DNA from 2 places in the Arthrobacter sp. ZBG10 genome. Region 1 is predicted to be linked to the other one. Evidence: predicted binding sites of a transcription regulator. Region 1 holds the regulator's gene; the other holds the start of a gene.
The links. Region 1 encodes LexA, which represses DNA repair genes until DNA is damaged. Its sites were predicted from a motif close to TCGAACANNTGTTCGA; they were not measured.
Positions count from the first base shown of each region.

Region 2: ACU18_RS04970 (DUF6504 family protein) is a predicted target of LexA. The motif match lies at 7,217-7,232, and genes of this name have one in related genera.

Region 1 covers NZ_LFQH01000045.1:27,200-47,559, forward strand. Annotated here, with positions in the region: gene ACU18_RS11440 (hypothetical protein) at 84-611, shown strand; gene ACU18_RS11445 (SIMPL domain-containing protein) at 608-1,279, shown strand; gene ACU18_RS11450 (Rv2578c family radical SAM protein) at 1,336-2,463, shown strand; gene ACU18_RS11455 ((deoxy)nucleoside triphosphate pyrophosphohydrolase) at 2,549-3,001, opposite strand; gene ACU18_RS11460 (MFS transporter) at 3,163-4,371, shown strand; gene ACU18_RS11465 (cation diffusion facilitator family transporter) at 4,393-5,316, opposite strand; gene ACU18_RS11470 (TrmH family RNA methyltransferase) at 5,440-6,357, opposite strand; gene rplT (50S ribosomal protein L20) at 6,424-6,903, opposite strand; gene rpmI (50S ribosomal protein L35) at 7,022-7,216, opposite strand; gene infC (translation initiation factor IF-3) at 7,335-8,357, opposite strand; gene ACU18_RS11490 (DUF1844 domain-containing protein) at 8,755-9,141, shown strand; gene ACU18_RS11495 (MFS transporter) at 9,338-10,639, opposite strand; gene ACU18_RS11500 (SseB family protein) at 10,695-11,582, opposite strand; gene priA (bifunctional 1-(5-phosphoribosyl)-5-((5-phosphoribosylamino)methylideneamino)imidazole-4-carboxamide isomerase/phosphoribosylanthranilate isomerase PriA) at 11,602-12,348, opposite strand; gene ACU18_RS19930 (hypothetical protein) at 12,389-12,547, opposite strand; gene hisH (imidazole glycerol phosphate synthase subunit HisH) at 12,548-13,321, opposite strand; gene hisB (imidazoleglycerol-phosphate dehydratase HisB) at 13,318-13,944, opposite strand; gene ACU18_RS11520 (histidinol-phosphate transaminase) at 14,006-15,124, opposite strand; gene ACU18_RS11525 (LysM peptidoglycan-binding domain-containing protein) at 15,267-15,692, opposite strand; gene lexA (transcriptional repressor LexA) at 16,016-16,750, shown strand; gene ACU18_RS11535 (ATP-dependent DNA helicase) at 16,860-18,914, opposite strand; gene hflX (GTPase HflX) at 18,907-20,360, opposite strand, start outside.
Region 2 covers NZ_LFQH01000019.1:1,406-12,604, reverse strand. Annotated here, with positions in the region: gene pgsA (phosphatidylinositol phosphate synthase) at 4-627, opposite strand; gene ACU18_RS04985 (HIT family protein) at 620-1,204, opposite strand; gene thrS (threonine--tRNA ligase) at 1,222-3,231, opposite strand; gene ACU18_RS04975 (DNA polymerase III subunit alpha) at 3,348-6,833, opposite strand; gene ACU18_RS04970 (DUF6504 family protein) at 6,830-7,186, opposite strand; gene ACU18_RS04965 (hypothetical protein) at 7,312-7,701, shown strand; gene ACU18_RS04960 (chorismate mutase) at 7,828-8,148, opposite strand; gene ACU18_RS04955 (hypothetical protein) at 8,317-9,492, shown strand; gene ACU18_RS04950 (ABC transporter ATP-binding protein) at 9,495-10,205, shown strand; gene ACU18_RS04945 (ABC transporter permease) at 10,202-11,199, shown strand, end outside.

The DNA of each region.
Region 1 (20,360 bases):
AATGACCAGGTTCAGGGCACACCGGAAAAAACCGGTGGGCCTTTTTCTCCAGTCTAATTGAACGCTCCGGCTACCATGGCCTCATGACATTACGGCCGGGTCCGGGACCCCGCCCGCCCCTCACGGCAGGACAGCGGCTGCGGCAGGCCGCCAATGTGGTCAACGGCAGCACCCTGGCCGGCGTTGTGGTGGCACTGGCCGCCAGGACCCGGCTCAGCGCCGGCCCGCGGGGCCTGATCCTGGCCGAAGGGTATGCGTGGCGGCTACCGGTTGCCGGTGCTTTCACGCTGGGCAACGTGGTCCTGTGCCGCGGGAGCACAGCAGGAATGCTGGCCCGGCCAGCGCTGCTGGGCCATGAGGAGCGCCACTGCACGCAGTATGCCTGGTGCCTGGGCCTGCCCTTCATCCCGTTGTACCTGTTGGCTGCCGGCTGGTCCGTGGCGCGCACCGGAAACCCCGGAACGGGCAACGTCTTTGAGCGCAACGCCGGGCTGGCCGCCGGCGGCTACCCCGTGCACACGCCACCCCGGAAGGCCGTTGCTGGTGCGGTCCGACGGCTTTTTGGCTTCTTCCCACCCCCGCCACCACGTGTTCAAAGGAGAACCGTATGAGTAGCAACCAGCTGTTCGAAACATCCGGACCCATGCCAGGGACCGTGACCGTCACGGGCACGGGCTGGGCCGATGCCGCGCCGGACCTGATGGTGGTCGCCATTGGCGTGGAGAGCCGCGCTCCGTCCGTGGACGAGGCCTATACCGCCGCCGGCCGGGCCCTGTCCGCTGTGGCCGCCACCTTCAAAGGCAACGGCGTGGCCCCAGCCGATATCCGGACCACGGGGCTCGGCGTCCGTGCTGACCTGGTCTGGCGCGATGGCGAGGGCCAGCGGGTGGCAGGCTACATTGCCACCAGCTCGCTGTCAGTCCAGCTCCGGGACATGGAGTCCGCGTCGGCAACGGTCTCGGCCGCAGCAGCAGCCGGCGGCAACGACGTGCGCCTGCACAACCTCCAGTTGGCCATCCTGGACGACGCAGCGGTGCGTGCCGGTGCCCGCGACGCTGCCTGGCGCAACGCCCAGGCCGCAGCATCCCAGTTCGCAGCCCTCGCTTCCGCCCGGCTGGGCAGGGTGGTGTCCGTGGCGGAGCGGGGCCCTGAAGCGGGGCCGGTGCCCGTGGCGGGCCTGCAGCGGGCGGCTGCGGTGGAGAGCGTCGCCATTGAGGCGGGCGAGGACAGGGTGGAGGCCGCCGTCACCGTGGTCTGGGAACTCGTCCCGGAATCCTAGGGCTCCACCGCGGCGCCTCCTTGACAATCATTCGAACATACCTTCGAATGGAAGCCATGAGATGGGATGCGCAAGCACTGGTACCGGCACCGGACCCCGGCACGGCGGGAGCAGCTCCGGCGCTCCTGCCCCTGGCGGGCCTGGTCCGCTCCGTCACCACTCCGGAGTTCGCCGGCATCACGTTCCATGAGGTCACCGCCAAATCGGTGCTCAACAAGGTGCCGGCGGGATCCCGGATGCCGTTCGAGTGGACGGTCAATCCCTACCGCGGCTGCAGCCACGCCTGTGTGTACTGCTTCGCCCGGAAAAGCCACACCTACCTGGATTTCGACGCGGGCCTGGACTTCGACAGCCAGGTGGTGGTCAAAGTCAACGCCGCCGAGGTGCTCCGCAGCGAACTGTCCAAGCCGTCGTGGAAGGGCCACCAGGTGGCCCTGGGAACCAATACCGACCCCTACCAGCGCGCCGAAGGCCGGTACAAGCTGATGCCGGGGATCATCGCCGCCCTGGCAGAGACCGGCACGCCGTTCTCCATCCTGACCAAAGGCACCCTGCTGGGCCGGGACATTCCGTTGCTTAAAAGCGCTGCCTCGCAGGTTCCGGTGGGCCTGGGCATCTCGCTGGCGATGACGGACGAAGAGCTGTCCGAAGCCATTGAACCCGGCACCCCGGGGCCGCGCGCCAGGCTGAAACTGGTCTCCCGGCTGCGGGAAGCCGGCCTGCCCTGCGGCGTGATGGCCATGCCCATCCTGCCCTGGCTCTCCGACAGCGACGAGGCCCTGGATTCACTGTTCTCGGCGCTGGCAGCTGCGGGCGCCACGGGGGTCTCCGCCGGCGCCCTGTACCTGAAGCCCGGCACCCGCGAATGGTTTATGCAATGGCTCGCCGCCAGGCACCCGGAGCTTGCCGGCAAGTACCGGCGGCTGTACGGCACGGGGTCCTACGCTTCCAAGGAATACCGCACCTGGCTGGCGGCCAAGGTCCGGTACTTCAAGGCGCGGCACGGCTTCACGGGCACGTCCGGCTTCAGCCATGATGACGTGGACGATCCCCGCGGCGAGGAGGCACAGTACCCGGCCGGCAGCATCCCGGAACCCGGGGCGGCCAACCACCGCCGTGCTGGGCAGCATGCCCCGGCCGCGGGTCCGAGCGCCGGGCCGGCGGGGCAGGACGCCCTCTTCTAGGCCTGCCGCATCCTATCTGCCGGGTCCAGTCCTGCCGGATCCAGTCCTGCCGGGTCCAAGCCTGCCGGGTCCAAGCCTGCCGGGTCTAAGCCTGCCGCGCAGCTTCGCCGGCAACACCCAGCTCTGCGAGCAGGGCCCTGACGATCGGAAAGTCCGCCGGAATCCACGGCAGGGCCAGGATCGCTTCCGGATCCGCCAGCGGCAGCCAGCGCAGCTCGTTGTGGTCCTCCAGAGGCTCCGGCTCACCCGTGACGATCTCCGCCAGCCACACCCGCATGCTGGCCTTTGCGTTCAGGGGCCAGCCCGTGGCCTCCGGTGCCGGCAGCTCAGCGCCCAACCGGGCTGCTATTCCAAGTTCCTCGGCAAGCTCCCGCACCAGTGCATCGTCGGGGCTTTCGCCGGGCTCAACCTTGCCGCCGGGGAACTCCCACAACCCTGCAAGCTGCTCCGGTGCGCTTCGGCGCGCCACGAGCAAACGGGCCGGTTCGGCCAGGCTGTCCACCAGGGCTCCGCCCACTACCTGTATCAGTCCAGTCACCGCCCCATTCTATGAGGGACAATGGAAGGACCGGGCAGCGCGCCGCACGGGCGGGAATACCGCAGCCGGCGCCGCGGTTTCCGCAAAAGGCCCACCCCGTAGCACCGCCCCACTGCCGTGGCATGTCCCACCATTAAGCACCACGTTCGAGAAGCAGGCACATGAGCAGCGACCTCCGCACGTCCACGGCGTCCCCGGCCACCTCCTCCTTCCTTGCCATGGCCATCATCGCCCTGGCCATGGGCGGGGTGGGGATCGGGGTCACGGAATTCACCATGATGGGGCTGCTCAAGGAGGTGGAGCAAGGCCTGGGGATTTCCACCCCGGAGGCCGGCCACCTGATTTCCGCCTATGCCCTGGGCGTGGTGGTGGGCGCGCCGCTGCTGGCGGCGGTGGGAGCCAAGCTGCCGCGCAAGCAGCTGGCACTGGGCCTGATGCTGTTCTTCACGCTGGCCAACCTCACGTCCTACCTGGCCCCCGACTACGGCACCATGCTGCTGTCCCGGTTTGCCGCCGGCCTTCCGCACGGCGCATTCTTCGGTGTCGCTGCCGTCATCGCCGCATCCCTGGTGCCAGCGTCCCGGCGCGGCTGGGCCATTTCAATGGTGATGGCCGGCCTGAGCATCTCCAACGTGGTGGGTGTCCCCTTCGCCACCTGGCTGGGCCAAACCTACGGCTGGCGGCTGCTGTTCATCCTGGTGGGCGCCATTGGCCTGGTCACCATGGCCCTGATCTGGAAGTTCGTGCCGTTCCAGGCGGCCCACCCGGACGCGAGCATCAGGCGTGAACTCGGCGCACTGAAACGGATCCAGGTGTGGCTGGCCATCGCCATCGGCATCGTGGGCTTCGGCGGGTTCTTCGCCACCTACACCTACATCGCCCACACCATGACACTGGTGGCCGGGATCCCGTCGTCGCTGATCCCGCTGGTGGTAGCCCTCTATGGGCTGGGCATGGTGGCCGGCAACGTGGTGGGCGGCCGACTGGCCGACAAATCCGTGATGGGGACCATCTACAAGGTGCTGCCCGGCGTTGCCGTGGCACTGGTGGTCTACGCGGTGGCCGTGCACTGGCCCTGGTCCGCCTACGTCATGGTGTTTGTGGTGGGAGCCGCCGGGTCCATGCTGATCCCGGCCCTGCAGACCCGGCTGCTGGACGCGTCCCCGGACGCCCCCTCGCTGGCCTCGTCCCTGAACCACGCGGCCCTGAACGTGGCCAACGCCCTGGGTGCGTTCCTGGGCGGCGTGGTCATCGCCCTCGGCTGGGGCTACGTCGCCCCGGCCCTGGTCGGTGCGGTGCTGGCCCTCCTGGGCTTCGGCGTCGCCATCCTCAGCGGCCTCCTGGAACGCAAAAAGCCGCTGACCGCCTGAGCCCGGGTTGGACTCCTGGGATTATTCGCCGGTATCCGACCGGTTGAGGTCCGGTTCCAGGTAGATGACCCTGGCGATGGGCACTGCTGCCCGGATCCGCGCCTCGGTCCTGTCGATTTCCCGGGCGATCTGCCGGCCCGTCTCCGTGCTGTCCACGGCGATCTTGGCTGCCACCAGCAGTTCATCGGGTCCAAGGTGCAGGGTCTTGAGGTGGATGATGCGGCCGCCGTCGGCCTCGATGGCGGCCCTGATGCGCTCCAGGTCCTCTTTACCGGCGGACTCCCCCACCAGCAGGGACTTGGTCTCCATGGCCAGGACCACGGCGATGGCCACCAGCAGGAGACCAATCATGCCAGTGCCGGCGGCGTCCCACACCCCGTTCCCTGTCAGCAGGGTCAGGCCCACCCCCATCAGGGCGAAGGCCAGGCCTATAAGGGCGCCAAAGTCCTCGAGCAGGATGACGGGCAGTTCCGGCTGTTTTGCGCTCCGGATGAACTTCACCCAGGTCTGCTTGCCGCGGACGGTGTTGGATTCGCGGATCGCCGTCCGGAACGAAAGGGATTCCGCCACGATCGCGCCCACCAGCACGGCCAGTGGCACCCACCAGAAGCTGCCCTCGATGGGATGCGGTTCCAGGAATTTTTCGTAGGCCTCGTAGAGGGCAAACAGGCCACCGACGCTGAACAGCACAATGGCAACGATAAATGCGTAGATGTAGCGCTCCCGGCCGTAGCCGAACGGGTGCTCCGGGCTGGCAGCACGCCGGGACTTCTTTCCGCCCACCAGCAGCAGGAGCTGGTTGCCGGAGTCCGCCAGCGAGTGGATGGCTTCGGCCAGCATCGACGAGGACAGCGTCAGCAGGTACGCCACGAACTTGAGGACGGCGATGCCCAGGTTCGCGGCCAGGGCCGCCACGATCGCTTTGGTACCGCCATTGGCAGCCACGGTGGCTTCCACCTCTCCAGGATCAGGAATCCAGCACTTATTACGGACCCAGCTTGGCTCCGCCCATGCATTACCGTACCCGGCCGGAACCTGGAGCGCACGGCAGTGCGGCCCGGCGGCGCCTTACCGGTCAGCTGGCTGTGCGGCTGGCTCCTGCTGCGAGCGGGCGCTGGCGTAGAGGCACACGGTGGCCGCGGTGCCGAGGTTGAGGCTTTCGGCAGCGCCGTAGATGGGGACCGCCACCCGATGCTCGGCCAGGGCCAGTTCGTCCTCCGAGAGGCCCTGCGCCTCGTTGCCGAACAACCAGGCCGTGGGGGCCGCCAGGTCGTAGCCGGTCTCCGGCCCGTCACCGGTCAGCCTGCGCCGGGCACTGCCGTCCTGGAGCGTGTCCAGGTTCAGGGCGCCATAGCCGTCGGCGGCGAGGACCCCGATCCCCCGTTCCTTGCAGGCCGCCACCACTTCCGCCACGTCTGCACCGATGACCACCGGAAGGTGGAAAAGCGAGCCTGCCGTGGAGCGGACGGCTTTGGGATTGTAGATGTCCACGCTGGAACCGGTCAGCACCACGGCGTCCGCCCCGGCGGAGTCGGCGGCCCGGAGGACCGTCCCGGCGTTCCCCGGGTCCCGGACCTGGCACAGGACGGCAATCAGGCGTGGGCCGACGTCGAGCACGTCAGTGAGGGACACATCCACAAAGCGGCAGACGGCCACAATTCCCTGCGGGTTGACGGTGTCCGCCATGGCTGCCAGGACATCCTCGGTTGCCAGCCGCGCATCGGTGCCCTCCGCGAGCCCATCAAACTCCGGGTAGCGGTCCAGGCAGGCCTCACTGGCAAACACTTCGGTCACGATGCCCGGCGCACCTGCGGCCAGCCGCTGCTGGTGCAGCTTCAGGGCTTCCCGCACCGTCTGGGGGCCTTCCACCAGGAATTCGCCGCGCCTTAAACGGGCCGGGCGCCCTGCAAGTTTCGCCACGTCCCGGACCCGATCTGCTCGGGGGTTGGAAAGTGGAAAATCTTGCGGGCGCCCGGTTTCGTTCATATAAGAACTGTAATGGCTGCTGCCACCCGTTCCTGAACTGCCGTTTCCCGAAGGAACGCTTTGCTGCTACTCGGCTGCTGCAGCCTTCTTGGCGGCAGGCTTCTTCGCAGCGGGCTTCTTCGCAGCAGGCTTCTTCTTCTCGGCCTTCGGCGCTGCGGCTTCAACCTGGACGGCCGGAGCGGACGTGTCGGCGGGCAGCGAGTTCTTGGCAACCTGGACCAGCGCGGCGAAAGCGTTGGCGTCCGAGACGGCCAGCTCGGCCAGCATGCGGCGGTCAACCTCAACCTCAGCGGCCTTCAGGCCCTGGATCAGTCGGTTGTAGGTGAGGCCGTTGGCGCGGGATGCAGCGTTGATGCGCTGGATCCACAGGCGGCGGAAGTCGCCCTTCTTCTTCTTGCGGTCGCCGTAGCTGTACACAAACGAGTGCAGCAGCTGCTCTTTGGCCTTGCGGTACAGGCGTGAACGCTGACCACGGTAACCCTTTGCGCGCTCAAGAATAACCCGACGCTTCTTGTGGGCGTTTACCGCCCTCTTCACACGTGCCACGTGCGTACTCCTTCGAAAATCTGATCCCAAGCATCTACTGCCGGTTTCCCGGCGGCCTGAGAAGGCTTTTTGGTAGCTGACCGGCTGCCGGTTGGCGGCCCGTCAAAGAACTTGGAAATTAGATGCCGAGCATCTTCCGGATGACCTTGGCGTCGCCCTTGAAGACGATCTTGTCGCCGGCGAGGCGGCGGGTCAGCCTGGAGGACTTGTGCTCGAGGTAGTGGCGGCGGTTGGCCTGCTGGCGGCGCAGCTTGCCGCTGCCGGTCAGCTTGAAGCGCTTCTTAGCACCACTGTGGGTCTTCATCTTCGGCATGGGAACCGATCTCCTTACGTGTCCGCAGGCTGGGCCTGCAGTTCTATCGAGCAGCCACCCTTACGGGCGGCGTGCTGGTTGCTGGCTGCCGGCGGGACTTACCGCCGGCAGTTGTGGACTAAGTGGTTTTCTTCGCAGCCGGCTTCGGCGCTGCCTTGGGGGCAGGGCGTGCAGCAGGCTTGGGGGCAGCAGGCCGGGCCATCGGCTTCGGCACAGCAGCTGGCTTGGGAGCGGCAGCCGGGGTGGCGGCTTCCGTCTTTTCAGCAGCAGCAGGCTTGGCAGCCGGGGCGGCGGCCTTCGGGGCTGCAGCCTTGGGGGCAGCGGCCTTCGGCGCAGCGGCCCTGGAAGCAGCAGCCTTCGGCGCGGCGGCCTTGGTGGCCTCCTGCTTGGGGGCTTCCTGCTTCGGAGCCTCCTGCTTGGGGGCTTCAGCCGGTGCCGCGGCGGCTTCGGAAGGTTCGACGGCGGCTGCCGGCTTTTCCTCCGGAGCCTCGACTGCTGCGGCGGGTTCGGTGGTGATGGCGAAGCCCTCGGGCAGCAGGTCCGCGAGGGACTGCGTGAAGGGTGCCTGGTCATCGCCGGAAACGTCGATGTGGCCGCCCGTTGCCCGGGCTTCGTTCTGTGCCTTGGACTCGGCGCGCTGGGTGGCACGGCGGGCTTCGGCCTTGGCCTCAGCCTTGTTCTTGAGCGGGCCAACCACCATCACCATGTTGCGGCCGTCGATGCGGGGGCTGGACTCCACCACACCGACTTCAGCGACGTCGTCGGCGAAGCGCTGGAGCAGGCGGATGCCCATCTCGGGACGCTGCTGCTCACGGCCACGGAACTGGATCATGGCCTTGACCTTGTCCCCGGCGCCGAGGAAGCGGAGGGCGTGGCCGCGCTTGGTCTCGTAGTCGTGGGTGTCGATCTTCAGGCGGAAGCGGATTTCCTTCAGAACGGTGTTCGTCTGGTTCTTCCGGGCTTCACGGGCTTTGACAGCGGCTTCGTACTTGTACTTGCCGAAGTCCATCAGCTTGCACACCGGAGGCTTGGCCTGCGGCGCAACTTCAACGAGATCAAGATCGGACTCGGCAGCCAGGCGCAGTGCATCATCAATACGGACGATTCCTACCTGTTCACCTGCAGGGCCGACCAGCCGCACCTCGGGGACGCGGATACGCTCATTGATTCTTGGCTCGCTAATGTTAAAGCTCCTGTGTTTGTTGTGGATTCCGGCAAATAGAGAAGGCCCCCAATTGCCGGAGCAATCGAAGGCCTCTGAAAGGTTGGCTGGACTGCCCCACTAAGGGACTGCCCGCACACACCGGCTACTGCCGGCGCCATGCCCAACCAGGTACCCGGCAACCTTGCGTCCATCAGATGTTCAGGAACATCGAAGGACAACGGCTGACGCGGGTGGGAGAGAACTCCGCTTGCAAACTGCATGCCATTCTACAGAAAAAGATTCCTGTCAACGCCGCGGGGCGCCGCAGGAATCCGATCGTAAGGACAATCTCTGAAATAACAGCATCCAGTCGGTCTGTGTCAAGCTTACCAGTATGAGCACCCCAGACAGTAATTCACATGTTTTCGAGCCTGCAGCTGACGCCGGCGGCGTCTCGCAGCAGATCCGGGACATTTCCGAAGTTCCGGCCATTGAGGTCATCACCACCGCCGCCGTGCACCTGATGAGCGCGGCCGCCGTCAAGCTGGGCCTCGCCGCCGAGGAAAACGCCGAAGAGCTCAAGGACCTCGACGAGGCCCGGAAGCTGATCCACGCCCTGGCCGGTCTGGTAACCGCCGCGGCACCCGAGATCGGCTCCCAGCACGCGGGCCCGTTGCGTGATGGCCTGCGGTCGCTGCAGCTGGCCTTCCGCGAGGAATCCCTGATCCAGGATCCGCCGGGCAAGGGTCCGGGCGAGAAGTTCACCGGCGCCGTCAACTGACGGACGCCTTCCGGGGCGCCGGCTCCGGAGACTGATGACCACCACGGCGGCGGCCGGCCCACACGGGCCTGCCGCCGCCGTCGTTTGTTAACCAACCGGCTCTACGGGCCTGGCGGCTGCGCCCGCGGTCCGGCTCAGGGAGCAAGTCCAGCCCGGGCAGCTGCACCGGCCACTGAAACGAGTGCAGCAGTGCAGCTCAGGCGGTTGCGCGTCGCCGGCGGACCTGCTGAAGCACCAGTCCCACCAGGCACAGCAGGACTCCGGCGGTGCCGACGGCGAAGAAGCCGCCGGACGGACCGACACCGTCGATGAATACCCCGGCAAGCGGCGCGCCCAGGGCAACGCCGCCGGTCAGTGCAGAGCCGTACCAGCCCATGGCTTCGCCGCGGCGTTCCTCCGAGACCAGATCCGCGACCTTCTCCGACGCGGAGGACAGCACCGGCGCGCAGAGCAGGCCGGGAAGCAGGGAGACCAGCGCCAGGGTCCAGGTATCGTGCGCGAAGCCCATGGGGATGGTGAAGGCGGCCATTCCGAGCAGCAGCAGGATGGGTGACACGGGCCGGTGCATGGCACCGTAAATCAGTCCACCGACCACGGACGCGGCGCACCAGAACAGGAAAACAATCCCGATTTCGCCCTGGTGTCCGCCACCTTCCAGGGCAGCGACGATGCCCACATCGGTGCCGCTGAGGACCATCCCGGTTCCGGCTGCCACGGCGAACAGGGCGGCCACGGTCGCCGTGAACCAGGCGAAGTTGTGCGCCACCCGTCCCCGGATCCCCGGGGCTGGGGCACCTGCCGGCACCAGTTCCGCCGCCGCCTCCTGAAGGTGGGCCGGGGCCGCGGCCACCACTGCCGCTTCGGCGGCGTGGCGCTCGTCCCGGCTGCGCTCCCCCTCGGCGTCTGCGGTCTGGGCCGGGCTGCGGGTGGGTGGGTTGAACCACATGAGGAACAGGCCGGCGAAGGATGTGGCCAGGCCTACAACGGTGAGGCCGGCGACGGTGTGGCCGCTGGTGGCAATGATGGCGCCGGCGGCCGGGCCGATCATAAACACCAGTTCGGTGGTGATCGCGTCGAGGGCGAAGGCCGTGCGGCGCTGGTCCCCCTCAGCGAGGATGCCCAGCGATTGGCGGACCACGCTGAAGATGGGGAGGGTGAGCAGGCCGCCCACAAACACCAGGGGCAGCAGCCACTGGTACGGGACGTGGGGCACCACGGTCCAGATGACCGCTTCGGAAACCACGGATGGTATGAGAGCCTTCCGCAGGCCCACGGTGTCCACCCGGCGGCCGCGCCACGGCGCGCCAACGGCGATGCCGATGGTCATCACGGCGGCGGCGGCTCCGGCGGCGGCATAGCCCTGGTCCAGGGTGAGGACGATGTGCAGGGTCAGCAGCACGCCGGCTGCGGAGTGGGGAATACGGGCGATCATGCCCACCAGCAGCAGGCGCCGGATGGGTTGGACGGCGAGCAACTCCCGGTAGAGAGCGAAATTCACGAAAATGATCCTTAGGTCTGCCGCAGCCTCCCGGGGTTTCCCGCCTGGCTGCCGGCTAGTGTGTGGCGCGCCTCAACTTGACCTCGATCGAGTCGACCCGCTCCCCAAACAATACATTCCGCGACCACTCGCCCTGGAGCCCCGCCACCAGCTGCTGTACCCCGGCAGCGTCCAGCCCGTCCGCCAGGTAGAGCACCACCTGCAGCTCGGGACCGGCGCCGCCACCGGCAAGGGTTGAGCCGTCCGCTGCGGCGGCGCCCACTCCCCTGCCGGGTTTCAGCTGAAGGTCCCGGACGGCGGGGAAGGCCGCTGCAGCCTGCCGCATTTCGGTGGCCAGTTCCGCGTCCGCGTAGGACGGCGACCAGGAGTGCTGCTGGGCCAGCGCCCACAGGCCCGGTCTGCGGACCACAAAGGTGACCCCGGCCCCTGGGTCAAGCACCATAAGCTCGGCGCCCTCTGCCACCGCGGACAGCGCGGCCCTGGCGGCGTAGACGGCCACCGGCCGGGCGTCCGGGTGCCAGGCCGAAAGGGCCCCGGCTGACGTGAAGGCCGGCATGGCCGTCCGTCCGTCCGCGGCTTTGAGGGTGACCAATGCCATGTCGGCCTGCTTGTCGGCGTGCAGCCCCGAGTCCGTTTCGGCTTCCTCGGCCAGCTGCGCAACGATCGGGATAAACACCCGGGCCGTGGCCAGCGAAGCCACGACCCCGGCTTCGTCGCCGGTGCCGGACCGGAGTGCCGCGACGGCGGCGAGGTAACCGGCGTCGGCAGCGCCGTCGTCGTCGTCGAAATTGTGGATCCGGGCGTCATCGCCGGCCAGGCTGCGGCCTGCCCAGGGCTGTCCGGCAGAGTCGGCGGCGCCGCCGGCACCGGCCAACGCGGCGGCGATATGCCCGGGCAGGTGCCGGGGCGCGGGGCTGTCCGGACCGGACTCTCGGCTTGTCATGCGGTTTCCCTGTTGCGCCTCAGCGGCGGCCGGCAACGTCGAGGGCTTCGGGCAGGGTGAAGGCGCCGGCGTACAGGGCCTTGCCCACAATGGCACCTTCGACGCCCAGCGGAACCAGCGAACGGAGGACCTTGAGGTCCTCGAGGCTGGAGATGCCTCCCGAGGCGACGACGGGCTTGCCGGTCTTCTCCACCATCCGGCGGAGGAGCTCCACGTTGGGGCCCTGCAGGGTGCCGTCCTTGGTGACGTCCGTGACCACGTAGCGTGCGCAGCCGGCGTCCTCAAGGCGTGCCAGGACGTCCCAGAGGTCCCCGCCTTCCTTGGTCCAGCCGCGGCCCGCCAGTGTAGTGCCGCGGACGTCGAGGCCCACGGCGATCCGGTCGCCGAAGCGGTCGATTGCCCGGCGGGTCCAGTCGGGGTTCTCCAGCGCGGCGGTGCCCAGGTTCACGCGCGCGACGCCCAGGTCAAGGGCAGCTTCGAGGCTTTCGTCGTCGCGCAGCCCGCCGGACAGTTCCACTTTGATGTCCAGCCGGCCCACCACTTCGCGGAGCAGTTCCGCGTTGGACCCCCGGCCGAAGGCTGCGTCGAGGTCCACCAGGTGCACCCACTCGGCACCTTGGTCCTGCCAGTTCAGCGCGGCTTCCAGCGGGGTGCCGTAGCTGGTTTCGCTGCCGGCCTCGCCCTGGACCAGCCGGACGGCCTGTCCATTAACAACGTCGACGGCGGGCAGCAGTTCCAGGACCGGCAGGTCGTTTGCGGTGGTCATCAGTTTCCTCAGGGTTGGGTGACGGAGTACGCGGGCCCGGTCAGGAGCCAGGCAGGGTCAGGAGATACGCGGCCACCAGCGACATCGCGGCCAGGACGTAGAACGAAACCTGGGTCCAGAGCGGTTTGGCCTGCTGGCGGAAGGACAGTGCGCCGCCCACCAGGAGACCGGCCAGGCCCATCAGGACAATGGACCACATTCAGGAATCGCCGCCGGCCGCGGGCTGGGCAGCGGTTTCGGCTGGGGTGGCATCGCTGGTTGCGGGGCGGCGCAGGGCGTCCACCCAGTTGCGCAGCAGCCGGGCTCCGGCGTCGCCGGACTTTTCCGGGTGGAACTGGGTGGCGCACAGCGGCCCGTTCTCCACCGCGGCTATGAAGGGGGCGCCGTGCTCGGACCAGGTCACCAGGGGCGCCGCCATACGCGGCTGGATGATGTCGAAGTTCCATTCCTGCACCCCGTAGGAGTGCACAAAGTAGAAGCGTTCGTTTTCGACGCCGGCAAACAGTTTGGAGCCGGCCGGGGACTTCACGGTGTTCCACCCCATGTGGGGCACCACCTCGGCGGGCAGCAGTTCCACCTTGCCGGGCCATTCGCCGATGCCTTCAGCTTCGGTGCCGTGCTCCACACCGGCTTCAAAAAGCACCTGGAGTCCTACGCAGATGCCCAGGACCGGGCGTCCGCCGGCCACCCTGCGGCCGATCAGGCGGATCCCGTCCACGGCTTTGAGCTCGCGCATCACCGTTTCAAAGGCGCCGACGCCGGGCACCACCAGGCCGTCCGCGTTCAGCACGTCCCCGGGCTTGGCGCTCAGGATGACCTCGGCTCCGGCACGCTCAAGGGCGCGGACGGCGGAGCGTACGTTCCCGGAACCGTAGTCAAGCACGGTGACGGTGGGTTTGCCCTGGGGCGACTCGAGCCGCTGGGCTGCCGAGGGGTCGATGATCGCGCCGTCCTTGAGGATCCGGCCCGTCACAGGGCGCCCTTGGTGGACGGGATGCCTTCAACGCGGGGGTCGGGTTCCACGGCCGCGCGCAGGGCCCGGGCGAACGCCTTGAACTGTGCCTCCACGATGTGGTGCGGATCGCGGCCGGCCATGACGTTCATGTGCAGGCAGATGCCGGCGTGCAAGGTGATGGCTTCGAAAACGTGGCGGGTCAGGGACCCGGTGAAGTGCCCGCCGATCAGGTGGTACTCCTGGCCTGCGGGCTCGCCGCCGTGCACCAGGTAGGGCCGGCCCGAGACATCAACAACGGCGTGGGCAAGGGCCTCGTCCAGCGGGACAGTGGCTTCGCCGAAGCGCCGGATCCCGGCCTTGGTGCCCAGGGCGGTGCGGAGGACTTCCCCGAAGGTGATGGCGACGTCTTCGACGGTGTGGTGGACGTCGATGTGGGTGTCACCGGTGGCCTTGACGGTCATGTCGATCAGCGAGTGCTTGCACAGTGCTGTGAGCATGTGGTCGTAGAACGGCACCGAGGTGTCGATGTCCGATACACCGGTGCCGTCAAGGTTGATCTCCACGAGCACTGACGATTCACTGGTGGCACGCTCCATGCGTGCGGTCCGGGACTCGGCTGCGTTCGATCCGGTGGAACTCATGGTCAAGGGTCCTTTGAGGGAAGTGGGGGTGGTGGGACGGGGTGCGCCCTGTTGGTCAAGTCTAGGCGCGAAGCCCGGGCGTCCCGGCAAGGATGCTCTCCAGGGCGGACAGGAACGCCGTTGTTTCCTTCTCCGTGCCCGCAGTGACGCGCAGGTGTCCGGGGATCCCGACGTCCCTGATCAGCACGCCGGCGTCCAGGAGTTCCTGCCAGACCTGGTGCGGGTCCGTGAGGCCGCCGAAGAACACGTAGTTCGAGTCGGACGCCGCGGGCTTGAGGCCCAGCAGCTCCAGCCCGGCCACGATGCGGTCGCGCTGGACCATGATGTCCTGCACGTCCGCCATCAGGGCCTCGCGGTGCTCAAGTGCGGCAAGGGCAGTGGCTTGCGTGATGGCTGACAGGTGGTACGGCAGCCTGACCAGGCGGAGGGCGTCGGTGACTTCCGGGGCCGCCGCCATGTAACCGAGCCGGGCGCCGGCCAGGGCGAAGGCCTTGCTCATGGTGCGGGTGACGATCAGGCGTTCCCGGCCAGGCAGGAGGGTGAGGGCGCTGGGTGTGCCCTCGTGGGCAAACTCGTGATACGCCTCGTCGACGATGACGATGGTCTGGCTGTCGTTGCCGGCTTCGTAGACAGCCTCAACCACGTTCAGGCCCAGCCCGGTTCCCGTGGGATTGTTAGGTGAGCAGAGGAAAACGACGTTAGGCTGCAGCTCGCGCACCTGGCGGGCAGCCGACTCCGCGCTGAGGCCGTACCCTTCGGCGCGTACCCCTGCGATGTATTCGGTATCCGTGCCGCTGGCCAGGAGCGGGTACATGGAATACGTGGGAGGAAAACCCAGGGCGGTCCGGCCGGGGCCGCCAAACGCCTGCAGGATCTGCTGGAGGACCTCGTTGGAGCCGTTGGCGGCCCAGAGGTTGGCCTCGTCCAGGCCGTGCCCCAGGTATTCCGCCAGGGCCTTCCGCAGATCGGTGAATTCGCGGTCCGGGTAGCGGTTGAGCCCGGCAGCGGCCTCGGTGACTGCTGCGCTGATGGCGGCACGGACGTCCGCCGGGACGCCATGGGTGTTCTCGTTGACGTTGAGCAGGATGGGAACATCCAGCTGGGGGGCCCCGTAAGGGGTCAGCCCACGGAGGTTGCTGCGGAGGGGAAGCCGGTTCAAACGCTCTAGCTGGTCATTCACCTGAACAGTTTAGTGGCCCTGCCCGGCCCCGGAAAATGTGACGGTCCGGGACTGCCATCCTGCGGGTGGGGTGTCCTTGTTTCCAGCCGTTGGTGCTGGCCCGAACGTGGGAACGAACAGCCCGCACGTGCGTTCGAATAAGCTAGTACGTGGGGACGAAGAGCTGCTGGCCGGGGAGGACTGCTCCGCCGGTGAGGTTGTTGAGCTGCACGATGTCCGCAATGACGTCCCGCGCGTCCCGGTCCGGAGCCACATAGCCGGCAATGGCCCACAGTGAGTCGCCCGGCTGGACGGTCACCGACACCGAGGGCGTGGGGGCGAGATCCGCAACGGAGTCGGACGCTTTGGCCGGCGAGGTGAAGAAGCCGGCCAGGGAGAGCAGGACCGCTGCCAGCAGCATCAGCGGGATGCCCACCAGGACAATCCGGCCGCGCCGGGTGAGGCGGAGCGGCGGCAGGGCCTTTGAAGCCTTGGAACGGGAAACCCCTGCACGCGGAACCTGGCGGATGGAAGCCGCGGGGTGTGCAACCACGGGAAGTGAAACCTGGGTGAGTGATGTAGCTGACATGAACTGAGCCCTCCTGGACCGTACTGTGCTGCCCGGTTGTCCTTCCCAGCAGCCACGCCCCGGCGTATCCGGCATCTTCTTCGAACGGGGCAAGCAAGGAATAGAACACATATTCGAACTTTGCTTCTTCAGTTTTAGCATCTATCAACGAACAATGTCGAGACTCGCTAGAACAAATGTTTGAAAAAGCCTTGTGGCTGGCCTAGTTTTGAACCAACGAACATCCACCTCTGAAGTTGATCACCAGGGTCTGACAATGAGGACGGGACCAACCGGCCCGGGGGCACGGACAGCCCGGTGGCAACCGAAAGGCATTGGCGAATATGGCAGCAGCAGCCGCCGGAAGCAGGGCAACCCCGCAACCGAAGAGGACCGCCAAGGGCCTGACCCCCCGGCAGAAGAAAATCCTCGAGACCATCCAGCGGTCCGTCAATGACAACGGCTACCCGCCGTCCATGCGTGAAATCGGCGACACCGTGGGGCTCGCCAGCCTCTCCAGCGTGACGCACCAGCTCTCGCAGCTGGAAAAGCTCGGCTACCTTCGCCGCGATCCCAAGCGGCCCCGCGCCATGGAAGTCCTGATGCCCCTCACGCTGGACGGCGGCGCAGCCACAGCGGAGTCACGCCCGGCCAACGGCGCCTCGGCGGGCGGCGCAACCGTCACCGTCCTGCCCACCGCGCTGGATACGGCCATGGTGCCACTGGTGGGCCGTATTGCCGCCGGCGGCCCCATCCTGGCGGACCAGGTGGTGGAGGACGTGATGCCCCTCCCCCGCCAGCTGGTGGGCCAGGGCGAACTTTTTATGCTCAAGGTCGCCGGCGATTCCATGGTGGACGCCGCCATTTGCGATGGTGACTGGGTGGTGGTGCGCCGCCAGGCGGACGCCGTGAACGGCGATATCGTCGCCGCCCTCCTCGATGACGAGGCAACGGTCAAGACGTTCCGCCAGCGTGACGGCCACACCTGGCTGCTCCCGCAAAACACCCAGTACGAGCCCATTCTTGGTGACCACGCCACCATCATGGGCAAAGTGGTCTCGGTGCTGCGGTCCCTCTGACTGTCGCCAAACTCCTGTTCCCCCGAACTGCCGGTACGGCCGGTGGGCTGGCAGCGTCGCTGCCTGCCCACCGGCCGTACTTGTCTCCGCGTCCGGCCAGGGTCTGCAGCTAGGCGTTTTCCCGGGCCAGCCGCTCCAGGGCGGCCACAGCAGTCTTGGGATCCGTTGTGGCCCAGAACGGGGGCAGCGCCCCGCGCAGGAAGCCCGCATAACGTTCGGTGGCCAGGCGGGAGTCCAGGACTGCAACCACGCCTTTGTCCCCGGTGGACCTGATCAGCCGGCCGGCGCCCTGGGCGAGCCGGATGGCCGCGTGGGTGGCCGAGACGGACATAAAGCCGTTCCCGCCGGCCTGCGCCACGGCGCGGGAGCGGGCGGTCATCAGCGGATCGTCCGGGCGCGGGAACGGGATCCGGTCAATCACCACCAGCCGGCATGAACCGCCGGGCACGTCCACGCCCTGCCACAGCGACATGGTGCCGAAGAGGCAGGTGTCGGGCTCGTCAGCAAACTGTTTCACCAACGCGGTCATGGTGGAATCGCCCTGGCACAGGACTGTCTGTTCCAGTTTGGGCCGCAGCGCCTCCGCCGCTTCCTCTGCCGCGCGGCGGGACGAAAACAGGCACAAGGCTCCCCCGCCGGAGGCCGTAATGAGGGTTTCGAGTTCAGCCAGCGATTCCGGGGAGACCCCGCGCCCGGGCTTGGGCAGGTGCCCTGCCACGTACAGGATGCCTTGCCGCGGGTAGTCGAAGGGCGAGCCGACGTCGATGCCCGTCCAGGTGGGGGCACCTTCCCCCACCAGGCCCAGCCCACCGGCCGCGGGTTCAAACGCCGAGCCAATGGCAAGGGTGGCGGAGGTAAGGACCACGGTGTGGCCGGCAAACAGGCCTTCACGCAGGCGGCCCGCCACTGACAACGGGGCAATGTTCACCAGGACCGGGGCGGTCTCGTCCGGCGGCGAATAGCCCTGGCCGGGATCGAAGGTGCTGGCGCGGGAGAACCACACCACTTCGCGGTTGTCGCGGGCTGTCAGGAGCCGCTCACACAGTTCCAGGATGAGCATCAGCCGGGACCGCGCCAGCTGCCGCCCGCCGTCGGCCGCAGCGCTTCCGTCCGCCTTCGAATCGGACAGCGCCGCCCGGCACGCTTCACGGAGCTGGTCCACACAATCGAGTTGTTCGTCATTAAGCCCGTTGGGCAGCAGGCCGTTGGGGACACCGTCCAGCGCCAACTCCAGGTTGCCGGCGGCGGCGTTGAGCGCATCCACGGTGATGGCCGTGTGCTTCCGGGCTCCCGACGCGGCGGCATGGATCATGGCAACGGACAGCTGGCCGGAGACCGCGCCCGTCACCCGGTCCTGGAGTTCGTGGGCCTCGTCCACCACCACCACGTCATACTCGGGCAGCACGGCAAGGCCCTCGAACGCACTGACGGCCAGCATGGCGTGGTTGGTCACCACCAGGTCCGCCTCGGCGGCGTCCTGTCGGGCCAGCTCGCTGAAGCACTCGGCAGCCATGGGGCACGTCTGTGCCCCCAGGCACTCCATGGAGGTCACGGACACCTGCCGCCACGCCTTGTCGGTCACGCCCGGCAGCAGCTCGTCGCGGTCTCCCGTGGTGGTCTTCTCCGCCCATTCACGCAACCGGACCACTTCGCGGCCCAGCTGGGACGAAGGACCACCCATCGACGCGGCAAAGTGCGGCACGCTGGTGTCTTCCGCCAGGGAGAACAGCTGGCCCTCAGCGGGTTCCTCGGACGGGAAGCCGCCTTCGAGCTTGTGCAGGCAGGCATAGTTGGACCGGCCTTTGACCAGGGCCACTTTGACCGGCCGCTCAAGGGCGGGGGTGATCGCCTTGAGCAGGCGGGGCAGGTCGCGGCCCACAATCTGGGTCTGCAGTGCCAGCGTCGCTGTGGACACCAGCGCCGGTTTGTTGCTTTCGATCGCATGGGCGATCAGCGGGATCAGGTAGGCCAGCGATTTGCCCGTACCGGTACCGGCCTGGACCAGCAGGTGATTGCCGGTTTCGAGGGCGCGGGCCACTTGGCGGGTCATCTCGTGCTGGCCGCTGCGGCTCTGCCCGCCCATGCCGGACACCGCCCGGTCGAGGAGTTCAATGGCGAACTCCTCGCCGGGTGTGCCCGTGGCGCTCCGCCCGGTATCAGTCATTGCTGGCGAATGGTTCGAGCTCGGCCGCAAGGCCTTCCCGGACCATCACCACGGCCCGGGTACCGTTCTCAACGTGGTCAACGCTGATGATCTCGGCATCCGATTCGTGCAGTTTGCTGATCAGGTCCCCGCGGTCGTACGGGATCAGCAGCTCCAGCTTGACGCCGGGCCGCGGGATACCGTCGCTGATGGCCTGCAGCAGCGCGTCGATGCCTTCACCGGTGCGCGCCGAAACCACCACGTGGCGGGGTTCGCGCTGCTTGAGCCGCTCCACCACAAACGGATCCGCGGCGTCGGCCTTGTTCAGCACGATGATCTCGGGGACCTTGCGCGCGTCCACCTCGGTGAAGACCTTGCGGACGGCAGCGATCTGCCCCTCGGGATCGGGGTGCGAGACGTCCACCACATGCAGGATCAGGTCCGAGTCCGCTACCTCCTCCAGGGTGGACCGGAAGGCCTCCACCAGCTGGGTGGGCAGTGACCGGACAAAGCCCACGGTGTCGGCAAGGGTGTAGCCCAGGCCGTCCGCGGTCTCCGCCTTGCGGATGGTGGGGTCCAGCGTGGCGAACAAGGCGTTCTCCACCAGGACTCCGGCATCCGTCAGGCGGTTGAGCAGCGAGGATTTCCCGGCGTTGGTATAGCCGGCAATGGCAACGGATGGTACTTCGTTACGACGGCGGTTGGCCCGTTTGGTTTCCCGGGCGGGCTTCATCGCGGCTATTTCGCGCCGCAGCTTTGCCATCCGGGTCCGGATGCGCCGGCGGTCCAGCTCGATCTTTGTCTCACCGGGACCACGTGAACCCATACCTGCGGCGGCTCCACCCACCTGGCCGCCTGCCTGGCGGGACATCGAATCGCCCCAGCCGCGCAGGCGCGGGAGCAGGTATTCGAGCTGGGCCAGTTCAACCTGGGCCTTGCCTTCGCGGCTCTTGGCGTGCTGGGCGAAGATGTCCAGGATCAGGCCGGTACGGTCGATCACCTTGACCTTGACGATGTCCTCCAGGCCACGGCGCTGGGATGGTGCCAGCTCCGCGTCCACCACCACAGTGTCCGCGCCCGTGGACATCACAATGTCCTTGAGCTCCAGGGCCTTGCCCGAGCCCAGGAACGTTCCGGGGTCCGGTTTGGCGCGGCGCTGGACCAGGCCGTCGAGGACCTCGGAGCCGGCCGTTTCGGCAAGGGCAGCCAGCTCGCGCAGCGAGTTCTCGGCATCGGCGAGGGTCCCTTCGGACCACAGCCCGGCAAGGACCACCCGCTCAAGCCGAAGCTGGCGGTACTCGACTTCGGTGACGTCCTCGAGTTCCGTGGACAGCCCTGCGGTGCGGCGCAGCGCCCGGCGTTCCTCCAGGTCCTGCTGGTCGCCGTCGTAGCTGGAATGCTCCTGCTCCTGGTGGGAGATCGCCTGGGCTTTGCCAAAGACTGCCTTCCCGCCGTCGTCCGACTTCC
Region 2 (11,199 bases), on a different contig from region 1:
ATGTTAATCGGCCGGTGAGGGTTCGGCGAAGGCCTGCCGGCGGACCGAAACCACCCGCTGGATGACTGTCACCAGGCTGGCCGCAGCGAGCAGGAGCAGCGTCACCAGCAGCACCACCGCTGGCAGGCCCAGGCCGGTGAAACCGGTCACCACCAGCACCGACACGAGGCGCTCCGCACGTTCGGCGATTCCTGTGTTCGCGGTGAAGCCCAGCGACTCGGCTTTGGCACGGGCATAGGAGACCACCATGCCCAGGACCAGGCAGACGACGGCGGCCACGGCGATTGGCGTATTCCCACCGCCGGTGAAGAACCAGACCGCCACCCCGGCAAAGAGCGCACCATCAGCCACGCGGTCCAGGGTGGAGTCCAGGAAGTTGCCCCACCGGCCCCCGGTTTCCTGCATCCTGGCCATGATGCCGTCCAGGACGTCGGAGAAAATGAAGGCGGTGATGAACAGCGTGCCCCACCAGAGCTGTCCCAGTGGATAAAACACCAGGGCACCCGCCACCACGCCCGCGGTGCCAATGACGGTTACCGCATCCGGGGAAACACCAATTCGAAGGAGCCAGCGGGCAAACGGGGTGAACAACGCGGTAAAGAACCCGCGGGCATGCCTGTTAAGCATCCGTCTCCCCGGGCCAGGCATCGGCCACCTGCTGGCGGACCTCGTCCAGCGTCTGGGTGATGGCTTTGGTCTGGGCGATGATGGGGAAGAAGTTCCCGTCGCCACCCCAGCGCGGCACAATGTGCTGATGCAGGTGGGCGGCGATTCCCGCGCCGCCCACCACACCCTGGTTCATGCCGAGGTTAAAGCCGCCGGGGTTGGACACCTTACGCAGCACCCGCATGGCCGTCTGGGTGAGGTCGGCGAATTCCGCTGTCTCCTCAACCGTCAAATCGGTGTAGTCCGGGATGTGCCGGTACGGGCACACCAGCAGGTGGCCCGGGTTGTATGGGAAAAGGTTAAGCACCACGTAGCAGGTCCGGCCCCGGTACACAATCAGGGATTCCTGGTCGCTGCGGCCGGGACCCACACAGAACGGGCAGTCGTTCTCGCCCTTGAACTGATGCTGGCCACCCTTGATGTAGGCCATCCGGTGCGGAGTCCACAGACGCTGGAAGGCATCCGGGACACCGGCGAGGTCGAAGTCGTCCGTCACTGCGGCATCACCGGGGTACCCGGCGCCTGTGTTCTCCTGCACGGTGCTGTTCCGTTCCCTTAGCTGGTCCGGTTACGGACGGCTTCCGTGATCCGCTTGACGGCTTCCGCGACCGGCACACCGTTGTCCTGGCTTCCGTCGCGGAAGCGGAATGAGACGGCCCCGGCATCGGCGTCGTCACCGCCGGCGATGAGCACAAACGGGATCTTGTCCTTGCTGGCGGTGCGGATCTTCTTCGGGAAGCGGTCGGAGGATGTATCCACCTCGGCCCGGATACCGGCCGCCTTCAGCTGGTCGACGACGTCGAACATGTATTCGTTGAACGTTTCCGCCACGGGGATGCCCACCACCTGGACCGGCGCGAGCCAGGCCGGGAACGCGCCGGCGTAGTGTTCGGTCAGCACGCCCATAAACCGTTCGATGGAACCGAAGAGCGCCCGGTGGATCATCACGGGACGCTGGCGGGTGCCGTCCGCGGCCTGGAATTCCAGTTCGAAGCGCTCCGGAAGGTTGAAGTCCAGCTGGATCGTGGACATCTGCCAGGTGCGGCCCAGCGCGTCTTTGGCCTGCACGGAGATCTTGGGGCCGTAGAAGGCTGCGCCTCCCGGATCCGGGACCAGGTCCAGCCCGGACTCCTGGGCCACCTCGGCGAGGGTCCTGGTGGCTTCTTCCCAGGTGTCGTCGTCGCCCACGTACTTGACGGGGTCCTTGGTGGACAGTTCCAGGTAGAAGTCGTTCAGGCCGTAATCCTTGAGCAGCCCAAGAACGAAGGTGAGCGTTTTGGTGAGCTCTTCCTTCATCTGTTCGCGGGTGCAGTAGATGTGGGCATCGTCCTGGGTCATGCCGCGTACCCGGGTGAGGCCGTGCACCACCCCGGACTTTTCGTACCGGTACACGGAGCCGAATTCGAAGAGCCGCAGCGGCAGTTCCCGGTAGGAGCGGCCGCGGGAGCGGAAGATCAGGTTGTGCATGGGGCAGTTCATCGGCTTCAGGTAATAGTCCTGGCCGGGCTTGCGCACGGTGCCGTCCTCGTTGAGTTCGGCGTCCACGTGCATGGCCGGGAACATGCCGTCCTTGTACCAGTCCAGGTGCCCGGAGACTTCGTAGAGGTGGCCCTTGGTGATGTGCGGGGTGTAGACAAACTCGTAGCCGGCTTCCACATGGCGCTGGCGGGAGTAGTCCTCCATCTCCTTGCGGATGATGCCGCCCTTGGGGTGGAAGACCGGCAGGCCCGAACCCAGTTCGTCCGGGAAGGAGAACAGGTCAAGCTCGACGCCGAGCTTCCGGTGGTCGCGCCGTTCGGCTTCGGCGATGCGCTCCTGGTAGGCCTTCAGGTCGTCCTTGGTGGGCCAGGCCGTGCCGTAGATCCGCTGGAGCTGCTGGTTTTTCTGGTCACCCAGCCAGTAGGCGGAGGACGAGCGGGTCAGCGCGAACGCATTGGAAATGAGTTTGGTGTTGGGCAGGTGCGGGCCGCGGCACAGGTCGCACCAGACGGTGGTGCCTTCCTTGCGTTCAACATTGTCGTAGATGGTGATCTCGCCGGCACCCACCTCGACGTTCACGCCTTCGCCTGCGTCTGCGGCGTCGTTTTCCTTGCCCAGCAGTTCGAGTTTGTAGGGCTCGTTTTTCATGGCTTCGCGGGCTTCGTCCTCGGTGACCACACGGCGGACGAACTTTTGGTTCTGGTTGACGATCTTGAGCATCATCTTCTCGAGGGTCTTGAGGTCCTCGGGGGTGAAGGGCTCGGCCACGTCGAAGTCGAAATAGAAACCGTCCGTGATGTACGGGCCGATGCCCAGCTTGGCGTCGGGGCGCAGCTGCTGGACGGCCTGGGCCATCACGTGGGCGGTGGAGTGGCGGAGCACGTCCAGGCCGTCGGGGGAATCGATGGTGACGGCTTCGATGCTGGCACCGTTGGGGAGTTCCTGGTCCAGGTCCTTCAGGACGCCGTCGACACGGGCAACAACCACCTCGCGGCGTTCAAAAAAGAGCTCCGCACCGGTTGTCCCGGTAGTCACCTTGGTCTCTTCGCCATCGACGATGAGGGTGATCTGCTGGGCATCTGACACGGGTGTCTCCTATTCAAAGTTGTAGGCTTCATAGCTTGTGGCATACGGGGACCACAGCCAGCCACCGTCAATGCTATCGGTTCCGCGGGGGGCCACCAACGCGGCACACTCGGGCATCAGCCGCTGAATCCAGTGATGGCCAGCGTGCGGCTGATGCCGTCCAGGGGATGTTCCACGTCAGTGCCGGGCCTGTTGGGGTCCGGGAAGGGCAACGATTCCGGCTGCCCCAGGTCCCAGGCCATGCTGGCGCTCAGGCTGATTCCGCGGGGGCCCGTGCGCCGGGTGGTGCCGCGGATCAGCAGCAGCCGGGTGCCAAAAAGGAGCAGCCCGGCGTTTTCCTGCGCCTCGTGGAAAAACACCGAATCGATGCAGCCGGTGCCGTCGTCGATGCTGATGAACACCACCCGCTTGCCGCCGCGCATCGGCGGGGTCTGGGTGGCGATCCGCACGCCCGCAACCAGGACCTCCGTGCCGTTACGCAGCGACAGCAGCTTGTCTGCTGTGGTCACGCCCAGCCTGTCCAGCATGGGCCGGTGGCTGTCCATCAGGTGGCTGCTGACGTCCATGGCCATCAGGTCGAGTTCTGCCCGGACGTTTTCCACCAGGGTGGGTGCAGGCAGGCCGGGTTTGATGTTCTGCAGTTCCACGTCCCCCAAGGGCAACGCAAGCTGTCCTTCCAGGACTTCGATGCCCTTCCGGGTTCCTTTGCCCTGCATCTGCTGCAGGTGGTGCACCAGGTCGGCCCGGTTGGCTGTTCCGCCGGCTTCTCGGTGCAGGAAATCGAACGCGCCAAGCTGCGCCAGCCGTTTGATGGTGGGTTTGCTGACCCGGGACCGGGCCCTCAGGTCGGCGAGGGAGTCAAAGGGCTGCCCCGCCACGATCCTTTTAAGTTCGGTGGCTGACAACCCGTAGATCCCGTTCAGGCTCAGTCGGATGCCCAGTTTCCCGGCGTCCTTTCCGGCGTCGACCCGCTCCACCCGGTATTGGGCACCGCTGCGGTTGATGTCCAAAGGCAGGATGGGAATGCCAAGGCGCCGGGCTTCCGCCACCAGCAGCCGCTTGGGATACATCCCGGGATCGTGCTCCCACAATCCTGCCAGGAAGGCCTCGGGGTGGTGGGCTTTCAGCCAGGCGGACTGGTAGGTGGGCACGGCGAAGGCCGCCCCGTGGGCCTTACAGAAGCCAAAGCTGCCGAAGGCCTTCAGCGTTCCCCAGACCTTGTCCACCACCTCCGGGGTGTAGTTGCGTTCCCTGGCCGCTTTGCGGAAGAAGGCCTCCACCAGGGGTTCTTTAGCTTCGTTACCCAGGGCACGGCGGAATTCGTCGGCTTTCGCCAACCCGCAATGGGTCATGACGTTAAAGGTCTTCAGGATCTGTTCGTGGAACACGGTGACCCCATGCGTTTCGGCGAGCACGGGTTTCAGGTCCGGATGGGGGTACACCTCCGGGGCGAACCCATGCCGGTGCTCCAGGAACGGCCGCACCATGTCCGACTTCATGGGACCTGGCCGGAACAGTGAAATGTCGATGATGAGGTCGTTGAATTCCCGGGGCGCCATTTTGCCGATCAGCTCACGCTGGCCCGGCGATTCGATCTGGAAGCATCCCAGCGTATGGGTGCTCCTGATCAGCTCGAAGGTGGCCTCATCGTCCAGGGGAACGGCGTTCAGGTCAATGGCGCCGTCAGCGGCGATGTAGTCGGGTCCAGCCCCGTCCGGGCCTACCGGGTGGCTGCCGGCAGCCACCACCTGGGTTTTGGAGGGGTGGATGCGGATGATTTCCCGGACAGCGAAAGCCATGGCGCTTTGCATCCGGACCCCCAGGACATCAAGTTTGAGCATGCCCATGGGGTCCATGTCGTGCTTGTCGAACTGGCTCATGGGAAGGCCCAGCCCACTGGGTTGGACAGGGGTGCGGTCCAGCAGGGTGGCATCCCCCAGGATCACTCCGCAGGGGTGCATGGAGATGTGCCGCGGCAGCCGGTCCAGGCGTTCCGTCAGGTCAACCAGGAGATCCAGCTGCTGGTTTCCGTCCGTGTCCCGCTGTTCAACCCGGCCTGCGAACTGGCGCAGCTCGGGTTTCTCCTGCAGCGCTTCCCGGAATTTCCGGGCGGAGAAACGCCACAGCTGTTTGGCGATTTCGCCCACTTCGCCATCGTCCATTCCCAAGGCCAAGCCGGCGTCCCGGACGGCGCCCCTGGCCCGGTATCCGTTCTGCATGCTCATGAGGGTGACCCGTTCCGAGCCGAACCGTTTGAAGATCCGGTGGTAGACGTTGTGCCGTTCAGCGCTTTCGACGTCGATGTCAATGTCCGGGAGGGTGGCGCGGTCCCGGGACAGGAAGCGTTCAAAGATGAGATCGTGCTGGAGCGGGTTCACCTGGCTCACATCGATCAGGTAGTTGACCAGGCTCGAGGCCCCGGACCCGCGCGCAGCGGCCCGGACCCCCATGTCCTGGATCATCCGGGAAACCTCCGCCACGGTGAGGAAATAGGCGGAGAAGCCGAGGTTGCTGATGATGACCAGCTCGTGCTCCAGCCGGGTTTTCATCTCGGCCTCCTGGCTGCCGGCAATGCCGGGGAACCGTCGGGTAATTCCGGCCTCGCAGCGTTGGACCAGTTCGGTATGCGGGTGCTGGCTGATGCCAAGGACCGAGGCCTCAGGGACCACCGGCTGCTTCCATCCCATGTCCGTGTGCGGATCCATCCGGCACCGATCGGCGAGCGCCTCGGTTTGTGCCATCAGCTGTGTGAGGTCCGCTGTCCCGAAGCCCGCGGCGGCAATGACTTCCTTGCCCAGGCGGAGCATCTGCTCCCCCGTTTTGAGCCAACCCTGGCCTGTGGGTTGCAGGGTGGGTTCAGCCGCCAGCTCGGGGAGGGATTTGAGGGTCCGGGCAGAGTCCAGCACATCAGCGGTGGGTGCACCGTCAGCGCCGCAGTAACGCACCGCGTTGGTCAGGATGGCCGGGACGTGGTGTTCCTCCGCGAGCCTGAGCATCCGCACGGCATGTGCTGTGCTGAGGGGCATGCCCGGGGTGCTGAGCTGGGTGACAATCTCGGTAACCACAGTTCCGGCCGGCATGGCATCGAGCCAGGCTTTGAAGAGTGTGCGGGGTCGGAGGTACCGCCTGCCGCCCATGGCCCGTCCCACATCCGAGTCGGGACCGATCAGTACAGTCAGGACGGGTTTGAGGGTCAAAGGGTCCAGGGTGCGTGAAGCCAGTTCCGCCCGGGTGACGGCGACAGGAACCGCTCCCCCGGCTTTTCCGGACGTGCGGGCATGGGCGTCCGAGACCAGCCGGCACAGGGCCCGGTACCCGGCGCCGTTATTGTAGCCCCGGGCCAGGACCACCACCCGTCCCGCCACCTGGGTGCGGTGGTCGCCTTCGTCATCAAAGACGGCGAGGTCCACCCCCACGATGGCATCCAGGCCTTCAGCCATGCATGCCCTGAGGTGCTTGATGGTTCCGTAGAGCCCGTCCCGGTCGGTGCAGGCGAGCGCGGTGGCCCCGTCAGCCTTGGCAGCCTGTGCCAGTTCCTCCGGCCATGACACCCCGTAGTGGGCACTGAAGGCGGTGGAAACGTGTAAATGCGTAAAGCTCATGCTGTTTTGGGACCCGAGGTGTCGTTGAGGCGCAGGGCATCGTGGATACGGAGGAGCCGCCATCGGCCACTGGCGGCGTGCCGGGTGAGGTCGAGGGTGAGCGGTTCCATTGGAACAGGAGTGCTTTTCCCGGCGGGCGGGACGGGAACCACCTGGATCCGCCAGATTTCGTGATCCACCATCCCCGGCCCGCTGCCCAACGGGACGCGGCTTTCCTCAGCCCACCACTGGCGCCGTTCATACCAGCGGACTGATTCGGCGCAGACGGAATAGGAGCGTCCGGACCACAGGACGCTTTCCGGCTGGCCGTCCGCCGAGCAGGCTACGTCCACGGATTCGCTGAACAAGCCCATGGTGCCTCCTGACCCGCAGATTCGATTTATTCGAATACGTGTTCGAATAATCCAATCCTACGCTCCCCCATGGCCAAAACATAGGCAGGGTGGACGGACCGGGCGGCAGGGAGCAGGATGGTGCCATGAGCACCCATGACGCACTCCTCAAGCAGGTCAGCATCGAAGCCCAGGACGCCACTTTGGTGGCCACCTTCGAGGTGGAGGGCAATATCCCGGGTTCCGGCGCCTATGTGGTGGGGCTGGTGGCGGCCAGTCCTGACTACTCTTCCCAGCGGCGGCTGGGCATTGAATTCATGAACGGCGAACCCATCGCGTTCTACTCGTTCAGCCATGAACAGGGCACTGAGGAGAACTACGACCTGGCCGGGGTGTCCCATTCAGGCAGCAGCATTACCGGCAACTTCCCCATGGCTGCGGTCCACGGCCTGGGCAAAGGCCATGTGATGTCCGCCTTCAGCGACGCTGACGGGCGCGAATTCCAATCGGGGGTTCCGGTCCGGGAGGCACTCTGATATATGCCGCAGTCCACCCCGTTGCGCTATCACTTATGGTCCCCAAAAGCCGATTTGGGGACCATAAGTGATAGGACAACGCAGGGGGTGGGGCAGGCAGGTGAAGCGGGCAGCTGACCGGAAGGGTCAGCTGCTTTCCTTGTGGACACGCATTTCGAGTTCGATGAACCCGGAAATCATGGCGCGGTACGTGGACTCAACGATGTCCGGATCGATGTCCTTGCGTTCCGCTGCGGTACGGACGTGTTCGATGATCCGTTCAACGCGGCCCGGCGCCCGGACCTCCGCGTCATCACCCTTCAGCGTTCCGGCGATGCGGATCAGCCGTTCGCGGCGGGCGATGAGGGTGACAATCTGGTCATCCACTTCGTCTACGGCAATCCGGACGGCAGCGAGCTGTTCCTTGTCGGCGAGGGCATCCCGGTCGTTTCCTTGAATTGTTGCCATGCTCCGAGGGTACCCAAGCATGCCCTCGGGAGTCGACTTCCCCCACGGATCAGGCGCAGCCGGGTAACGCCGCACGTATGACAAAACCCCCACCCCACCAGCAGGTATATTCTCCGTATGCATCTCCACGACGCAATCCCGTGGAGGTAAAAATATTGGGGGGAAGCAATGAGAATATTCCGGCGTGTCATCATGCCCATCGCCTGGCTGGTGGTTTTTGCAGTCATTGCCGTGGCATTGGTGAAGATCGCATTCGTGGACGGGCTCAGGGCCGAACCGGCCCTCGCCGGTCCTGCCGCCACCATCGCCACACCGGTGTTCCAGGCAAGCCGCACCACCGTCACAAACCGGGTGGAAGTCGAAGCAACGGTCCAGAGCGACGCCGCGGCCGATGTCCGCAACACGGTCGCAGGCACCGTCAACCACGTGTTCCTCGAACCCGGCGCACCCGTACGCAACGGCGACCCGCTGTTCCAGGTGCGCAGCGAGGTGCAGCCGGAGGCAGGCACTGCGCCGGCAGCCGCCGCACCGGCCGGGGGAAACGCGGAGCAGGACTCTGCACCGGCGATGCCGGCCGCCGCGAAGCCCACGTACACCTACACCAACGTGCTGGCTGCTTCCACCGGGGTGCTGAAGACCCTTACCGTCATCATCGACCAGCAGGTCAGTGTGGGCGAGGTTGCGGGCACTGTGGATCCGGGCACTTTCACCGTCAGCGGCACCGTAGACGCTGCCCAGCAGTACCGGCTGCTGGCCAAACCAGGTTCAGCGGAGATCAGCGTGATTGGCGGTCCCGCCCCCTTCAGCTGCGCCGACCCTGTCCTGACCAGCATCGCCGCTGCGTCCGAGGGGTCCGGCTCCGGTGGCACCGCAGGGGTTGCCCGCTCTGTTGCCGCAGCCATCATGCCGGTGCCGGGTAACGGGGCGCCCGCGGCCGGGGGTGCCGCCACCGGCCGGCTGAGCTGCCCTGTTCCTGCGGACATCACCGTTTTCGCCGGGCTCGGCGCCACCATGACGGTCACAGCCGGCGAATCCGTGAACGTCATCGCCGTCCCGTTGACGGCCGTCCGGGGCACTGTCGCTGATGGCATCGTCTGGATGGCCGCCCCGGCCCCCGAAGGTGCGGCAAACGGTGCTGCCAACGGCACTGCAACCGGCGCCGACGCCGCAGCACCGCCCGCAGCCGAACCGGAACAACGCACCGTCAAGCTGGGGCTCAACGACGGCGCCATGGTGGAGGTGGTCTCCGGCCTGGCCGAAGGCGACGCCATCCTGGAGTTCGTCCCCGGCGCACCCGGCCAGCCCGACGCCGGCATTCCCGGCGCTTACCCCATGGGCGGCTGAGCGTGGCTGAAGAACTGATTGACCTGGCCGGCGTCACCCGTTCGGTGTTGCTTCCGGACGATCAGGAGCTGCACATCCTCCGTGGGATCACCCTGAGCATCTGCAGCGGTGACCACACGGCCATCATCGGCCGCTCCGGCTGCGGAAAATCAACGCTGCTGAACCTGCTGGGGTTGCTGGACCTGCCTACTGCCGGTGAGCTGACGTTTATGGGCGTCCCGGCCCGGCAACTCAGCGGCAATGCCCGGGCCAGGCTGCGCGGCAGCTCCGTTGGCTTTGTGTTCCAGCAATTCAATCTCCTTCCCGGCCGAAGTGCCCTGGAGAACGTGGTCACCCCGTTGATGTACGCCACGGGCCGGGATTTCTGGAAACGCAGGGAACTGGCCATGGACATGCTGGACCGGGTGGGCCTGTCCCACCGCGCCGGCACCCATCCCGCCCTTTTGTCCGGCGGTGAGCAGCAGCGCGTGGCGATTGCCCGGGCGCTGGTCCGGCGGCCGCGGCTGATCCTCGCCGACGAACCGACGGGGGCGCTCGACGTCGATACCGGCCAGGCGGTCATGGCGCTCCTTGACACCGTGGCGACGGAGTCGGGTGCGGCTTTGGTGACCATCACCCACGACGTTAACGTCGCGGCGCTGGCCAGGTCCTGCTACCGCCTCGACCAGGGCGTCCTGTCCGCCCTTTCCGTCCCTGCGGCGGCAACGGCATGACCGGCGTTGTCTCTGCCCTGCTGGAAGCCTGGCAGGAGCTTCGAATCAACAAAACCCGCATCCTGCTGGCCCTGGTGGGGGTGGCGCTTTCCGTTGCGGCCCTGACATCGGTGGTGGGCGTGGGCAACCTGGCACGGGAGGGCCTGACGGCGAATTCCGAGCGGAACGGCGGCCGCTCCGCCACGTTGGGTGTTGGGGTGTACGGCCCCACGGCTCCGGACGCGGCGACGCTCACCGCCGCCTACCAAGGCATCGTGGCCCGGTACGGAATCGATTACTACACCTCGGTGGACCAGGCCGAAAACGGCTTCCAGTTCCCCACCGGAGTGCGCAGGGTCCAGTTGCAGGTGGTGGACCCCGGGTACGGAACCATCCACCGCCTCACCTTGGAACAGGGCGGCTGGTTCACTGCGGGGGACGAAACCCGCCTGGCGCCGGCCGTGGTGGTCAATGAGGCGTTCTACAACCTGGCCGGCAGGCCCAACCTCACCACCAACCCCGGCGTGGGAATCCTGGGCGAGGGCCCGGCAACGGCCGTCATCATCGGCGTGGTCCCGGACGACTGGGAGCAGGCACCGCCGTCGGCCTTCATCCTTAGTGCAGCCGCTGCCGCCGCGGACATTCCGCTCAGCGGGTCCGGGCAGTTCAAGTTCTGGGTGGGACAGGAGCAGGCTGAGCCGTTGAAGGCCGCCATCGCCTCCGATCTTCAGGCGCAGTTCCCCGGCATGCATATCCAGGTGGACAGGGCGGACTACGCCAGCCAGGGCGACCCGTTTGCGGTGGTCCAGCTTGCCGTGGGCGGCATCGCCGGCCTGGTCCTCCTGCTGGGGGCCGTGGGGATGCTCAATATCTCCATGGTCACGGTCCGCTACCGGGTGCGGGAAATCGGCATCCGGCGCAGCTTCGGAGCCAGTTCGCACCGCATTTTTGTGGGCGTCATGATGGAGTCCGTGGTGGCCACCGCCTTTGCGGGCGTGCTGGGCGTGATGGTGGC